3 regions of the Streptomyces sp. NPDC002742 genome follow, and region 3 is predicted to be linked to each of the others. Evidence: riboswitches for the same ligand, from Rfam matches in the RefSeq annotation. Region 3 holds a riboswitch; each other region holds the start of a gene.

Region 1 (4,719 bases), on a different contig from region 3:
CGCCGCCGCCAACGCCGGTTCGCAGCAGTCCCTGGTCGGGGCCTCCGGGGCGATCTCCGCGGTGCTCGGGGCGTTTCTGTACCTGTTCCCCAAGGCCCGGGTGACCAGTCTCTTCCCGTTCCTGTTCTTCCTGCCGCTGCGGTTCCCGGCCTGGGTGGTGCTGCCGTTCTGGTTCGCCCTGCAGTGGCTGGCGGCGGGCCGCAGCACCTCGGGACCGGGAGTCGCCTATCTGGCCCACCTCGTGGGCTTCTCCCTGGGCTTCGTCTACGCGTGGGCGCGGTTCCGCCGTCGCGGGACCGCGACGCCCGCTCCGGGGGTGCTGCGGGGGCCTCAGGTGGATCAGCCGGGCCAGGTGGACCGCGAGTAGGGTGAGATCCCCAGCAGCGGCCCCCTAGGGAGAGAACCAGCCGTGATCACCGCGATCGTCCTCATCAAGACCAGCGTGGACCGGATCCCAGAGATCGCCGAGTCGATCGCGTCGCTGGAGAGCGTCAGCGAGGTCTTCTCCGTCACCGGCACCTACGACCTGATCGCGATGGTCCGGGTCAAGGCCCACGACGACCTCGCGGACGTCATTCCGGGCAAGATCAGCAAGATCCCGGGCGTCGAGGCGACGGACACGCACGTGGCGTTCCGTACGTACTCCCAGCACGACCTGGAGGCGGCGTTCGCGATCGGTCTCGACTCCTGACCGACGCGACACCGCCTCCGGACACCTCCTCCGGGCGGACGGCTCGGGGCGTCAGACCGCCGGGACGCAGCGGCCGCCCTCGGTGCGGTACTGCCAGCGAGCGCCGTCCCTGACGAGCTCGCGCACCGCGCGGACGAACCGCTCGACGTGCTCGTCGGGGGTACCGGCCCCGAAGCTGACGCGGATGGCGTTGAGGGACTTCTCGCCGGGGGCCGCCTCGGGGGCGCCGCACTCCCCCTGGCTCTCCGGGGCGCTGCCGAGCAGCGTGCGGACCAGCGGGTGGGCGCAGAAGAGGCCGTCACGGACACCGATGCCGTACTCGGCGGAGAGCGCCGCCGCGAAGTGCGAGCTGTTCCAGCCCTCGACGACGAAGGAGATGACGCCGACCCGCGGGGCGTCGTCACCGAAGAGCGAGAGGACCCGGACCTCGGGGACCTCGGCGAGGCCCGCGCGGACGGTACGGATCAGGTGCTGCTCCCGGGCGACGAGCTGGTCGAAGCCCTCCTCGGTGAGCGCCTTGCAGGCCGACGCGATCGAGTAGGCGCCGATGACGTTCGGCGAGCCGGCCTCGTGCCGGGCGGCGCTGTCGTGCCACTCCACGTCCACGCCGCCGTCCGCGCGCCGGGTGACCTTGCGGCTGGCGCCGCCGCCCGCGAGGTAGGGCTCGGCGGCGAGCAGCCAGTCGGAGCGGCCCGCGAGGACTCCGGAGCCGAAGGGCGCGTACAGCTTGTGCCCGGAGAAGGCGACCCAGTCGACGTCGAGGTCCTTCACCGACACCGGGTGGTGCGGGGCGAGTTGCGCGGCGTCGAGGACGATGCGGGCTCCGTGGGCGTGCGCGGCGGCGGCCAGCTCGCGCACCGGCCACAGCTCCCCGGTGACGTTCGAGGCGCCGGTGACACAGACCAGGGCAGGTCCGTACGGGTCACGGTCGGCGAGGGCGCGCTCCAGCGTCTCGACGGCCTCGTCCGGGGTGCGCGGGGCGTTCAGGTAGGTCACCCGGGCGTCGCGCCAGGGGAGCAGCGAGGCGTGGTGCTCGGTCTCGAAGACGAAGACCTGGCAGTCGGCCGGGAGCGCGGCGGCGAGCAGGTTGAGCGAGTCGGTGGTGGAACGGGTGAAGACCACCTGGTCGCCGGCGCGGCAGTCGAGGAACTCCTCGACGGTCCTGCGGGCGTTCTCGAAGAGGTCGGTGGACAGCTGCGAGAGGTAGCCGGCGCCCCGGTGGACGCTGCCGTAGTACGGCGCGTACGCGGCCACGTCGTCCCACACCCGCTGGAGGGCGGGCGCGCTGGCGGCGTAGTCGAGGGCCGCGTAGGTCACCTCGCCGCCGGTGACGAGCGGGACGGTGACATCCCGGCCCAGAACGGCCAGGGGGGCACAAACGGACTGGTCGGCGGCAACGGTGGAGACAGACATGGCGAGCTCCTGTGAGAGGCAGGCGGGATCACCGCGCGAGGCGGCCGCCCGCAGGCAGCGCTCAACGCAGGGAAAGGTGAAAAGGGTGTGCGGGGGCGGGGCTCTACGCCCTATCGCATTCGCTTGCTCACAGAAGGCTCCCTCGAACGACCAGGACCCCTGGTTGCGTCCGCCCGGAGGGCGGGAGGGGTCCGCGCTTGCCGTAGGCCTCGCTGCCTACGACCTGGTCTTCACCCGGGGCACCCCGCCACGGACGGAGGGTTGCCGGACAGCCGGCCGGGGCCTGATGGCTGTCACTCATGACCTGGTACAGCATCTTGCCAGAGGATCTTCCACGCGCAAGGCGCAGTCCGGATCCTGGACTGCGCCTCGCTCCGTGTCTCTGGCGGATCAGGCGGATCCGGCGGATCAGGCGGATCAGGCGGATCAGGCGGATCAGGCGTTGCTGGCGGCCACCCAGCGCTCCAGGGTGCGCTTCGCGGCGCCGGAGTCGATCGCCTCGGCCGCCTTCTCCATTCCGTCGCGGAGCTGGTCCGCGAGCGGCGCGCCGGTCGGCGACAGGGCCACCAGGGCCGCCGCCGAGTTCAGCAGGACCGCGTCCCGTACGGGGCCCTTCTCGCCGTCCAGGACGCGCCGGGCGACCTCCGCGTTGTACGAGGCGTCGGCGCCGCGCAGGGCCTCCACCGGGACGATGCCGAGCCCGACGTCGCGCGGGTCGAAGCGCTCCTCGGTGACCGAGCCGTCGCGGACCACCCAGACGTGGGAACCCGCGGTGGTGGTCAGTTCGTCGAGGCCGTCGTCGCCGCGGAAGACCAGCGAGGAGTTGCCGCGCTCGGCGAAAACGCCCGCCACGATCGGCGCCATCCGGGGATCGGCGACACCGACCGCCTGGGCCTTCACCCGTGCCGGGTTCGTCAGCGGGCCGAGCACGTTGAAGGTCGTCCGGATGCCCAACTGGCCGCGCGCCGCCGCCACATGACGCAGCGCCGGGTGGAACTTGACCGCGAAGCAGAAGGTGATCCCGGCTTCCTCCGCGACCTCGGCGACCCGCTTCACCGTCAGCTGGAGATTGACGCCGAGCTTCTCCAGGACGTCGGACGAACCGGACGCGGAGGACGCGGCCCGGTTGCCGTGCTTGACGACCTTGGCGCCGGTGCCGGCCACCACGATCGAGGACATCGTGGAGATGTTCACCGTCTTCGCGCCGTCGCCGCCCGTGCCGACGATGTCGACGGTGTGTCCGGGCACCTCGATCACATTGGCGTGCTCGTACATCGCCCGGACGAGTCCGGTGATCTCCTGGACGGTCTCGCCCTTGGCCCGCAGGGCCACCACGAACCCGGCGATCTGCGCGTCGGTCGCCTCGCCGCGCATGATGCGGTCCATCGCCCAGGCCGTGTCGTCCGCGCTCTGGTCGCGGCCTTCGAGCAGTCCGTTCAGTACCGCGGGCCAGGAACGGCCCGCCGCGGTGTCGCCTCCAGCGGGGTTCACAGCGCTCATGGTCGCTCCTGGGTTCGTGGGTCACGCGGTCGCGGGTGACACGGGTCGTGGGGTGACGCGGGGTGGATCGCCCCGCACCACCGGGTGAGTCCACCCTATCCAGCCCCGAGGACGGCAAAGAGCCCCGTCCATGTCATGGACGGGGCTCCAGCCGTGGCGAACAGCAGGGGATCAGTGGTGGCCGTGGCCGCTCGTGATCTCCTTGTACTCCTCGACGGTGGGCTTGGGGATCTGGCCTTCGTCCCCGTAGAAGCCCTCGCTCATCCTGGCGCGCAGCTTCTGCGCGCCCGAGACCTTGCGCTCGACACCGTTCTCGTCGACCGTCGGGCCGATCTCGGCCGGCTTGTACTGCTCGTGCGCGGTGAGCGTGTGCAGCGCGTCCTGGCTGAGCGGCTCGTGGACCTCGATGAACTCACCGTGCGGCAGGCGCTTGATGATGCCCGACTCGCGGCCGTGCAGCACCTTGTCCCGGTCCCGGCGCTGGAGGCCGAGGCAGATCCGCTTGGTGGCCATGAAGGTGAGCACCGGCACGACGAAGAAGGCGATCCGCACGAACCAGGTGATCGAGTTGATCGCCAGGTGGAAGTGCGTGGCCCAGATGTCGTTGCCGCCGCCGACGAGCAGCACGAAGTACCAGCTGATCCAGGCGGCACCGAACGCGGTCCGGGTCGGGACGTTGCGCGGGCGGTCCAGGATGTGGTGCTCGCGCTTGTCGCCGGTGACCCAGGACTCGATGAACGGGTAGACCGCGATCGCGACCAGGACCAGCGGGAAGATCACCAGCGGGATGAACACGCCCAGGACGAGCGTGTGACCCCAGAGGTTGATCTCCCAGCCCGGCATGACACGGATCAGGCCTTCGGAGAAGCCCATGTACCAGTCGGGCTGGGCGCCCGTGGACACCATGTCCGGACGGTACGGACCCATCGACCAGATCGGGTTGATCGAGGCGATCGCCGCGACGGCCGCGATGACACCGAAGACCAGGAAGAAGAAGCCTCCGGCCTTGGCCATGTAGACCGGCAGCAGCGGCATGCCCACGACGTTGTTGTTCGTCTTGCCGGGGCCCGCGAACTGCGTGTGCTTGTGGTAGAAGACCAGGATCAGGTGGCCCA
Region 2 (4,719 bases), on a different contig from region 3:
CACGAGCGCCTGGGCCAGCACGGTCGCCGTGGTCGTACCGTCGCCGGCGACGTCGTCCGTCTTCTTGGCGACTTCCTTGACCAGCTCGGCGCCGATCTTCTCGTACGGGTCCTCGAGCTCGATCTCCTTGGCGATGGAAACACCATCGTTGGTGATCGTGGGCGCGCCCCACTTCTTCTCGAGGACGACGTTACGGCCCTTGGGGCCGAGGGTGACCTTGACGGCGTCGGCGAGCTGGTTCATCCCGCGCTCGAGACCGCGCCGTGCCTCCTCGTCGAACGCGATGATCTTGGCCATGTGAAGTGGTCCTCCCGGACGGGGTGGATTTCTCCGGATCGTGCCCGCGCCCGCGACGGACGGCCTGCAAGCCTTGTGGTTCCTTGCCCCACAGGCCCGCGGGCCTCACTGGCCCGATCCAAGTTCTGTCACTCTCACTGGGAGAGTGCTAACGCCAATGATTAGCACTCGACCCCGTCGAGTGCAAGGTGTGCTCGCGAAGCGAGCTCGTTGGGGGGTGGTGGTCGGGTGACGGGCGGGCGCAAGCGCCTCTCGCGAAAACAGGCCCGGCGAGCGGCCTCCGCACGAGTCACAGAGGCGGCCTCTCGTGCGCGCCCGCACAGGGGGCACGCGCGGGCGCGCGGGCGCGCACGAGATGAGGGGGAGGCCGTCGGGGACGCACGAGGGGCCCGCATCCCTGGTGGGATGCGGGCCCCTCGGCGTGAGTGCGTCGGTGGCCGTTCGCGCCCGGACTAGACGGCGAGTTTGACCATGTCCGCCTGCGGACCCTTCTGGCCCTGCGAGATTTCGAACTCCACTCGCTGACCCTCTTCAAGGGTGCGGTAGCCGTCCATCTGAATCGCGCTGTAGTGCACGAAGACGTCCGCACCACCGTCGACCGCGATGAAGCCGTACCCCTTCTCCGCGTTGAACCACTTGACGGTGCCCTGAGCCATGCCTAACTCCCCTATTACTGGCCCTTGCACAGATCCACACTTCGCGGATCCGGGTCAGACCTCACCCCCCAACGGTTGGGGGTGTGCGCCGGAACGCGTCGACCGCGGCTGAATGTATCTGTCCAACTGCCCTCTGCAACAGGTCAATCGGACGAGAATTCTGGGCATGGCTGATCAATGATATACGGAGAACCCGCAATGATTCAGGGCAAGTCGGGCCCCGTAAATGCCATAAACGGCCCATAAAGGCGAGGCAGTTTGGCTACTTCTTGTCGGCCGCCGAACGGGTACTCATATGCGCCCGGCATGAAACCGACAGCGAAAGCGGAGCGACTTCCCCAACCCTAGCGCGTTCAACCATGCAGAATTGCCCCCTCCGTTTCTCTCACGGAGGGGGCAATTCGATGAACTCAGCGTGTTCGGCATTACCGAGGGTAACGATCAGCCTCCGGCGACGGCCGGAATGATCGAGACGCCCACACCGTCCGGGGTCGCCGTTTCGAGACCCTGCTCGAACCTCACGTCGTCGTCGTTGACGTACACGTTGACGAAGCGGCGCAGCTTGCCCTGGTCGTCCAGAACGCGCGCGGCGATGCCCGTGTGGTTCTTCTCCAGGTCGGTGATGACCTCGGCGAGGGTCGTGCCCTCGGCTGTCACCTCGGCGGCGCCGCCGGTGTAGGTGCGCAGGATGGTGGGGATGCGGACGTTGACGCTCATGATGCGAGGCCAGCCTCTCGGAAGGAGTCGAGGTTCGGACGGATGGTCGCGGTCAGTCCGGTGTCCGAGGCCACCGCGTCCAGGGTCTTGAGGCCGTCGCCGGTGTTCAGCACGACCGTGGTGAGGGCCGGGTCGAGGAGACCGTTCTCGATCAGCTTGCGGGTGACGCCGACGGTCACCCCGCCGGCCGTCTCCGCGAAGATGCCCTCGGTGCGCGCGAGCAGCTTGATCGCGTCGACGATCTGCTCGTCGTTCACGTCCTCCACCGCGCCGCCGGTGCGCCGGGCGATGTCGAGCACGTACGGCCCGTCCGCGGGGTTGCCGATGGCGAGCGACTTGGCGATGGTGTCCGGCTTCTGCGGCCGTACGACGTCGTGACCGGCCTTGTAGGCGACGGACACCGGGGAGCAGCCCTCGGCCTGGGCGCCGAAGATCTTGTACGGCTTGTCCTCGACGAGCCCGAGCTTGACGAGCTCCTGGAGACCCTTGTCGATCTTCGTGAGCTGGGAGCCGGAGGCGATCGGCACGACGAGCTGGTCCGGCAGCTTCCAGCCGAGCTGTTCACAGATCTCGTAGGCCAGCGTCTTGGAGCCCTCGGCGTAGTACGGCCGCAGGTTGACGTTGACGAAGCCCCAGCCCTCGCCGGCCGGGTCGCCGATCAGCTCGGAGCAGAAGCGGTTCACGTCGTCGTAGTTGCCCTGGATGCCGACGAGCTCGCCGCCGTAGACCGCGGCCATGACGACCTTGCCCTGCTCCAGGTCGTGCGGGATGAACACGCAGGAGCGGAAGCCGGCGCGGGCCGCCGCGGCGCCCACGGCGCCGGCGAGGTTGCCGGTCGAGGAGCAGGAGAGGGTGGTGAAGCCGAAGGCGCGGGCGGCTTCGATGGCCTGGGCGACGACGCGGTCCTTGAAGGAGTGCGTCGGGTTGCCGGAGTCGTCCTTGACGAAGAGCTTTCCGGCCTCGACACCGAGCTCGCGGGCCAGGTTGTCGGCCTGGACGAGCTTGGTCCAGCCGGGATTGATGTTCGGCTTGTCCGCCACGTCCGCGGGGACGGGCAGGAGGGGCGCGTAGCGCCAGATGTTCGCGGGTCCCGCTTCGATGCGCTTACGGAGCTCTTCGGTCTCGTAGGCCGAGAAGTCGTAGGCGATCTCCAGCGGGCCGAAACACTCCTCGCAGGCGAAGACCGGGCCGAGTGGGACGCGGTGTCCGCACTCGCGGCAGGAAAGCGCCGCGGCCGGGCCGAGATCCACCGCGTCGGCGGAGTTCGTGGTACTTGCATCTGTCTGCGCAGCCATGGAGGCGAGGCCCTTTCCTCATCTTCCTCACGACGCACTTCGCCGTGAGACGGATTTGGCACCTTCCCTAGCCGGGAGCCTCGCGACGCGATCGACATCGATCGGTACGAGACCGGCTGGAGGGTTGCCGGGGCTTCATCGGGCCGTATCCCTCTGCCCCTCTGGATGAGCGGTATTTGATTGTTGAACTGTTGAACGCGATACATGCCGATGATCCAGGACATGCGATGGTCATCCGCGTTGTTCAAGACTGTAACCGAAGGCCAGGACAGTTGAGATAGTCGTCCGAACCGCGAGACGACGGCAATCGATCTGCCGCTGGCCGCAGCGGGCACGCCGATGAGAGCGTGTGATCAGACAGTGAGGAGCCGCAGACCGTGCTGAAAGACGTCGAAAGCTGGCTGAGCACACGCTCCTGGTCCGTGACCGACCGCCCGCTCCACAGGCTCATGGCCGCGAAACGCGTCAGCGGTTCGACGGTCAGCGTCGTACTGCCCGCGCTCAACGAGGAGGAGACGGTCGGCGAGATCGTCGCGATCATCCGCCACGACCTGATGCAGCAGGTGCCCCTCGTCGACGAGATCGTCGTCGTCGACTCGGGCTCCACGGACCGCACCTCCGCGGTCGCCGCCGCCGCGGGCGCGCGCGTCGTGCACCGCGACGACATCCTCCCGCGGATCCCGGCCGTGCCCGGCAAGGGCGAGGTGCTGTGGAGGTCGCTGCTCGTGACGAGCGGGGACATCGTCTGTTTCATCGACGCGGACCTCAAGGAGTTCTCTTCCGACTTCGTCTCCGGGATCGTGGGCCCGCTGCTCACCGAACCCGGCGTCGATCTGGTCAAGGCCATGTACGACCGTCCACTCGGCGGCGCCACCGGCCAGGGCGGCCGGGTCACCGAGCTGATGGCCCGCCCCCTGCTGAACATGCACTGGCCGCAGCTCGCGGGCTTCGTCCAGCCGCTCGGCGGCGAGTACGCGGCCCGCCGCTCGCTGCTCGAACAGCTCCCGTTCCCCGTCGGCTACGGCGTCGAACTGGGCATGCTCGTCGACGCCCTGCACCTGGTGGGCCTGGACGCCCTCGCCCAGGTCGACGTCGGGGTGCGCAAACACCGCCACCAGGACGGCCAGGCGCTGGGCCGGATGGCCGCCGCGATCTACCGCACCGCCCAGCTCCGGCTGGCCCGCGGCCATCTGATCCGCCCCGCCCTCACCCAGTTCGAGCGCGGCCGGGACGGTTTCCAGCCGCGCACGTACTCGGTCGACACGGAGGAAAGGCCACCGATGACCGAAATCTCCGAGTACCAGCGGCGCAGGGCCGCGTAGACCAGCCCGACCGGCCGTGCTTCGCATACGGCCGAAGGGAACGTTTGAGCGTTTCGACACGGGGCTAGGTTTCGAGGCATGGCTTCAACGCACGGTGCCCACCGGATTCTGGTCGCGTCCAACCGCGGCCCGATCACCTACGAGGTACGGGAGGACGACTCGCTGCACGCCCGGCGCGGCGGCGGCGGTCTCGTCTCGGGCCTCTCGGCGATCGGGCCGGACGCGGGCGCCCTATGGGTGTGCTCCGCCCTCGGCGACGGCGACCGGGAGGCCGTACGGCGCGGAGTCGGCGAGGACGGCGTACGAATGCTCGCCATCGACGCCGAGGTGCACGCCGCCGCGTACAACGGCATCGCCAACTCCGTGCTCTGGTTCGTCCACCACATGCTGTACCAGACCCCGCTGGAGCCGGTCTTCGACGCGGAGTTCCGG
Region 3 (4,719 bases):
CTCCATAACCGTCCCGGCCCCGCCCCGGCCGCCCGGTGCGGGCGCGGGTGTGAGCTGTGGCAGGGGCGCGGAGTAGCTCCTTCCCCCCGGAGGTGTCACCCCCACATCCGCGGCGGCCCCCGCGTGCGCCTGCCGGCCGGCGTTCCGGAACGGTCAGTGCCGGGCGAACTGGACCCGCGTCGGTTGCACGGTGTCGGGTCGCAGCGCGATTTCGCCGACGGTCAGGCGTTCACCGTAGATGTCGGTGATCCTGATCGCGCCGCCGCATCCGCCGCCGTCTTCGGCGAGGAAGTAGTTGTAGTCGGTACGGGGCAACCGCCGCCAACCGTCGCCGCCGCGGAGTTCGAGCCGGGCCACCGGATTCCGGTGGCCGAGCACCTGGACCGCGCACCACCAGCGGCTGGACCCGGTCTTGTACCGGACCGCGATCGTTTCGGAGGTGCTCGGGCTCAGCAGTTTCCACGTGACCGGGATCCGCCCGGCCGTGGGATTCGCGAGCCGGGCGAACGCCTGTGCGCTGAGGTCGAGCTGCCCTGGGGCGCAGCCCACCGGGCATTCGTTGGTGATCCGTACGGTGACGGCCGCGCCGCCGGCCGCGCGGACAACGACGTACGCTCCGCACGCCTTGGACGTCTCGTAGTCGGTGTGGTTCATCGCGGCGGTCAGGAGGTCGTCGCTCGGGCCGTAGGAACAGGCACCGTCGCCCGATCCGGCGTCGTAGGTGGTGGCCACTCCCCGGTAGCCGACCCCGGGACGGATCCGTCCCGCGAGCGAGGCCGTCGTGGACACGGTCCGGGAGGTGTTCGAGGCCGACGGCCGCACCGGTGCGGTGGTGGTACCGGCCGCCGAGGTCGGGGAGGTACTCGAGCTCGGCGACCGTGTCGCGGTCGGGGACGCCGATCCGGCCGGAGCCCCCTGGCCGGGCGACTCGGTCCGTTGTGAACCGGCGAAGGCCGAGGCCGCGGCGTGCCCGGCACCGGCGTGGTGATCGGGGCGGAACGCCACGACAAGACTGACGAGAGCACCCACCGCGATCAGCGCGATGGGGGTGACGGTCGACAGCCTGAGCCGGCGCCCGCGGCGCCGCGCGGCCTGCCTCGTTGCCTTCATGCGCATCCGTTCCGGGGATCGAGCCGATGGTGTGTCCAACAGTGGCCGCGGGAAGCCAAAAGGTTGCCGCCCGATTCCGGTCCGCGCCGGACCGGCGTCCACCGGACGAGCACGACACCGGGTGTGGCGTCCCCGGCAGTTCCTGGAGCAGGGTCACATGGGTGACGGACCGGCGGATCGGCCGGACGGGGGTGGAGCGACGTGCTGAGGGGCGCTGGTCCCTCGGCGGAGGCCGGGAATCAGCCGCCGCTGCGTGCCCTGGTGTCCGCCGTGCCCCGGGCAGGGGGCGAGAACCCGGCGCTGTGCCACCGACGGCCGTCCCGGCGGGCCTGTTTCAGCCGTCGTCATTCCTTCTGGCCGCCGAACGTGTGGTGTGGGTGACGCGCCTCTACGCTCATAGCCTGCGCCGAACGTAGGCGGACCGCACGTGGACGGGGCGGACCCGTGGACCGTCCCGGCACGTGCTCTGTGTTCTGCGCGCGTGCTCCGTGTTCTGTGCAGTGGGCATGCGTTGGTTCCGGGGATGGGACAGAGTGTGGTCATGGGGCGCCTGTGGATGACGTGGTCGATCGACGGAGTCGGATCGGCCGGCCAGAACGTCGCGGACGTGGAGGCGGCCTGCCGTGCTCTGGTCGGCTCCGTCGAGCGGTCCCGGCGTGCCTTCGATGTGCCGGAGCCGTGGGAGGAGCTCCGTGAGTCGGCGCTGATCCTCCAGGACCGGATCCTGGGCTCGGGGCGCGAGGTCCTTGACCAGGGCCGACAGTGGACCTCGACTCTGAAGGGCGTGAGCATCATCCTGATTCCGCGCGACTGAACGGTCCGGACGCCGGAGAACCGGACGCCGGGCCCGGCGTCCGGTTCTCCGTTCGACCATGCGTGCCAGGACCGCAGTCATCTGGGCGGCCGGGGGCCCGGCCGGGTGGAACCCTCCCCGATTTCGTCGGGAAGGTCAGGCGCCGGCCGTGACGGGCGCCGCCTCTTCGTCGCCCCGGAAGGCGGGGTGGCCGCTCAGACGGCGTACGTAGTCCCGGAGCCGGTGATGCCCGCCGAGGATGTCCGACGGGCCGAGTCGGGTGAGCGCCACCCACACGTCCACGTCCGCCGCCGTCAGGTTCTCGCCCAACACATAGGACCGCTCCATGAGTTGGCAGTCCAGCAGCTCCAGGGCCGCCGAGAGCTCCGGGGGTTCGGCGGTCGGGGTGACGTCGCGGTCCAGCAGGTCGCGCAGGGCTTCGATGTCCGCGGTGAGAGCCGGCGGGCACAGTGTGGAAGGGTGCCCCGTGGTGTGGCCGGAGAGCAGCCCCGCGAGATCGCGGAGAATGTCCGGCGTGTGGTTGCTGACGATGCGTCCGCTCCAGCGGTCGCACAGCGCGGGTGCCGTCAGCGGTCCGTCGTAGTGGTGCTCGGTGGCCTCGTAGGCGCGGCGCAGTGAGGCGAAGGCGTCGGGTGTCCTGGCGGGGTGCGCCAGGACTGTGGTGGCGACCGAATCCTTCAGACCGAGCAGGTCGAGGGTGATCGCGATGCGCTGCGATAGCGGACAACTCTCCGACAGATACAGCTCGTAGCGGTGCGGCGCCGGGTAGAAGCCGCCGGCCAGGCCCACGCCGATACGGCTGTGGACGCGGTGGGAGAGGACGGACGGTGTCGTCACCTTCAGGCGAAGGCCCGAAGGGAACGAAACCTGGTCACAGGGACGTGAGTTGGCTGTACCGGAAGTGCGCGAAGCTGTCTCGGGCATTGACTCTCCCTTGGGGAACGAGGAAGCCACCGCCGCCTTTTGGGCACCAGCGGCCGAATGCGGATTGACGCGCCTGTCGGCACCGGTCCGGATCGAACGGACCGGTCGCGGATCAGTAGGCGCTGGAGACACGCAACAGATCGATGTGCAGGCGCCTCGTCAAACCGTTCCTGGGCAATTCCCACCGGTCCCGACTCCAGGCTCGCGAGACGCGAGACCACGCTTGCCCCACCGCACCGGCGGGACCCGGTCGTCACCCGGGGCACCCCGTCGCGGTGGAAGGGTTGCCTGTCAGCGAGCCGGGGCCGATGACCACAGGAGCGGGCGAACCGCACCGTGGGCGCTGACAATCGTGACCGTCCAGGCCAGTCTCGGTGCGACCTGTCGCGCCGTCAAGAAGGCCGGGCGCGCGGTCTCACCTGGTGGTCATCCGCATTGACATTCTTTTCGGGGCGGGCCTAACGTGCGGCGCACAACGGGATGCCTCAGGGCCGGAGAAGAGAAATGGTGACGGCGATGCACGCAGCTGACGGGACGGCCGCATGGCGGCGTCCGGGCCGCGATGTGCTGTGCGCCGACCGCTCCGTGGACCTGCTGCGTGTCAGCAGCGCACTGTGTACGGGCACATGTCGCCCGCTCTGCCACGGCTGACGGCTTTTCCTCTGCGTCTCTGACGAACACCGCTGTCGCGGTGTGCCCCTTCTTCGTCCAGCCCCTGTTCCACGTGCACCCGTGCGTCGATCCGCGCTGAGCCGCTCCGGCTCCGCGTCGTGCCGCCGCTCGCCGTGGTCCGGGGTGTCCGCATCCGCTGGAGCTCTCCATGAGTCAATCTCCCGGCACAGCTGTGTCCTTTGGATCAGCGCCGCCCGCCGAGGCGATCCCCCGTCCTGACGTCCCCGCCCCGCCGAAGCCCCTGGCGGCTCAGCGGGTCCTTCCGCTCCGGCGCCCCGGCCGCTGGATCATCACGGCCGTCGTGCTCGTACTGGTCGCCCAGATCACCCACGGCCTGGTGACCAACCCCTTCTACCAGTGGGACCGTTTCCAGTACTGGTTCCTGCGCCCGACGATCCTCGACGGACTGCTCATCACTCTCGAAGTCGCCTTCTACAGCGCGATATTGGGTTTGCTGGGCGGCATCCTGCTGGCGCTGGCCCGGCTCTCTCCGAGCCCGGTGCTGCGCGCGGTGAGCTGGGTCTACACCTGGCTGTTCCGCTCGGTACCGCTCATCGTCGTCCTGCTGTTCCTCTACAACTTCAGCGCCCTGTACCAGACGTTGAGCGTCGGCGTGCCCTTCGGCCCGGCCTTCTTCACCTTCGACGAGTCCCGCCTCGCCACCGACATGGCCGTCGCCGTCATCGGACTCAGCCTGAACGAAGCGGCGTACGCCTCCGAAGTGGTGCGGGGCGGCATCCTCTCGGTCGACCAGGGCCAGCACGAGGCGGCCTCCGCCCTTGGCCTGCCGAGGCGGTACCAGTTCGCGAAGATCGTCTTCCCGCAGGCGCTGCGCTCCATCACCCCCAACTACGTGAACCAGTTGATCGGCCTCATCAAGGGCACCTCGCTGGTCTTCTACGTCTCCCTGCTGGACCTGTTCGGCTCCGTGCAGAGCATGGGCAGTACCTATCCCGGCGACATCGTGCCGCTGCTCCTCGTCGCCACAGCCTGGTACCTGATCCTCACCAGCGTCGTGTCCGTCATCCAGTTCTACGTCGAGCGGTACTACTCGCGGGGCGCTGTGCGCACCCTGCCGCCGACCCCGTTGCAGAAAGTACGGAACGGTCTGCGCGATGTGCGGGCCCGGGTCCGGAGGGAGACGGCGATATGACCGGCGAAGCGCGTCAGGCGACGGTGAAGACCAGGACGGGTCCGCA

The links. A riboswitch is a leader RNA that binds a small molecule or an ion and turns the genes downstream of it on or off. The one in region 3 is predicted to bind S-adenosylmethionine.
Region 1: it holds a riboswitch for S-adenosylmethionine, as region 3 does, so the genes downstream of both, ACFYW8_RS17305 (aminotransferase class V-fold PLP-dependent enzyme) here and ACFYW8_RS23985 (putative leader peptide) in region 3, are expected to answer to the same signal.
Region 2: it holds a riboswitch for S-adenosylmethionine, as region 3 does, so the genes downstream of both, thrC (threonine synthase) here and ACFYW8_RS23985 (putative leader peptide) in region 3, are expected to answer to the same signal.

Annotation. Positions count from the first base shown of each region.
Region 1 covers NZ_JBIAQF010000008.1:348,789-353,507, forward strand. Annotated here, with positions in the region: gene ACFYW8_RS17295 (rhomboid family intramembrane serine protease) at 1-367, shown strand, start outside; gene ACFYW8_RS17300 (Lrp/AsnC ligand binding domain-containing protein) at 410-691, shown strand; gene ACFYW8_RS17305 (aminotransferase class V-fold PLP-dependent enzyme) at 743-2,104, opposite strand; SAM riboswitch class IV at 2,293-2,409, opposite strand; gene trpD (anthranilate phosphoribosyltransferase) at 2,540-3,604, opposite strand; gene ACFYW8_RS17315 (cytochrome bc complex cytochrome b subunit) at 3,776-4,719, opposite strand, start outside.
Region 2 covers NZ_JBIAQF010000005.1:238,476-243,194, forward strand. Annotated here, with positions in the region: gene groL (chaperonin GroEL) at 1-297, opposite strand, end outside; gene ACFYW8_RS10440 (cold-shock protein) at 750-953, opposite strand; gene ACFYW8_RS10445 (MoaD/ThiS family protein) at 1,395-1,670, opposite strand; gene thrC (threonine synthase) at 1,667-2,965, opposite strand; SAM riboswitch class I at 2,981-3,137, opposite strand; gene ACFYW8_RS10455 (glucosyl-3-phosphoglycerate synthase) at 3,343-4,287, shown strand; gene ACFYW8_RS10460 (trehalose-6-phosphate synthase) at 4,366-4,719, shown strand, end outside.
Region 3 covers NZ_JBIAQF010000013.1:76,615-81,333, reverse strand. Annotated here, with positions in the region: gene ACFYW8_RS24005 (PP2C family protein-serine/threonine phosphatase) at 1-76, shown strand, start outside; gene ACFYW8_RS24000 (expansin EXLX1 family cellulose-binding protein) at 154-1,110, opposite strand; gene ACFYW8_RS23995 (hypothetical protein) at 1,652-1,924, shown strand; gene ACFYW8_RS23990 (cell envelope biogenesis protein OmpA) at 2,060-2,761, opposite strand; gene ACFYW8_RS23985 (putative leader peptide) at 2,961-3,080, opposite strand; SAM riboswitch class IV at 3,063-3,206, opposite strand; gene ACFYW8_RS23980 (amino acid ABC transporter permease) at 3,669-4,673, shown strand; gene ACFYW8_RS23975 (amino acid ABC transporter ATP-binding protein) at 4,670-4,719, shown strand, end outside.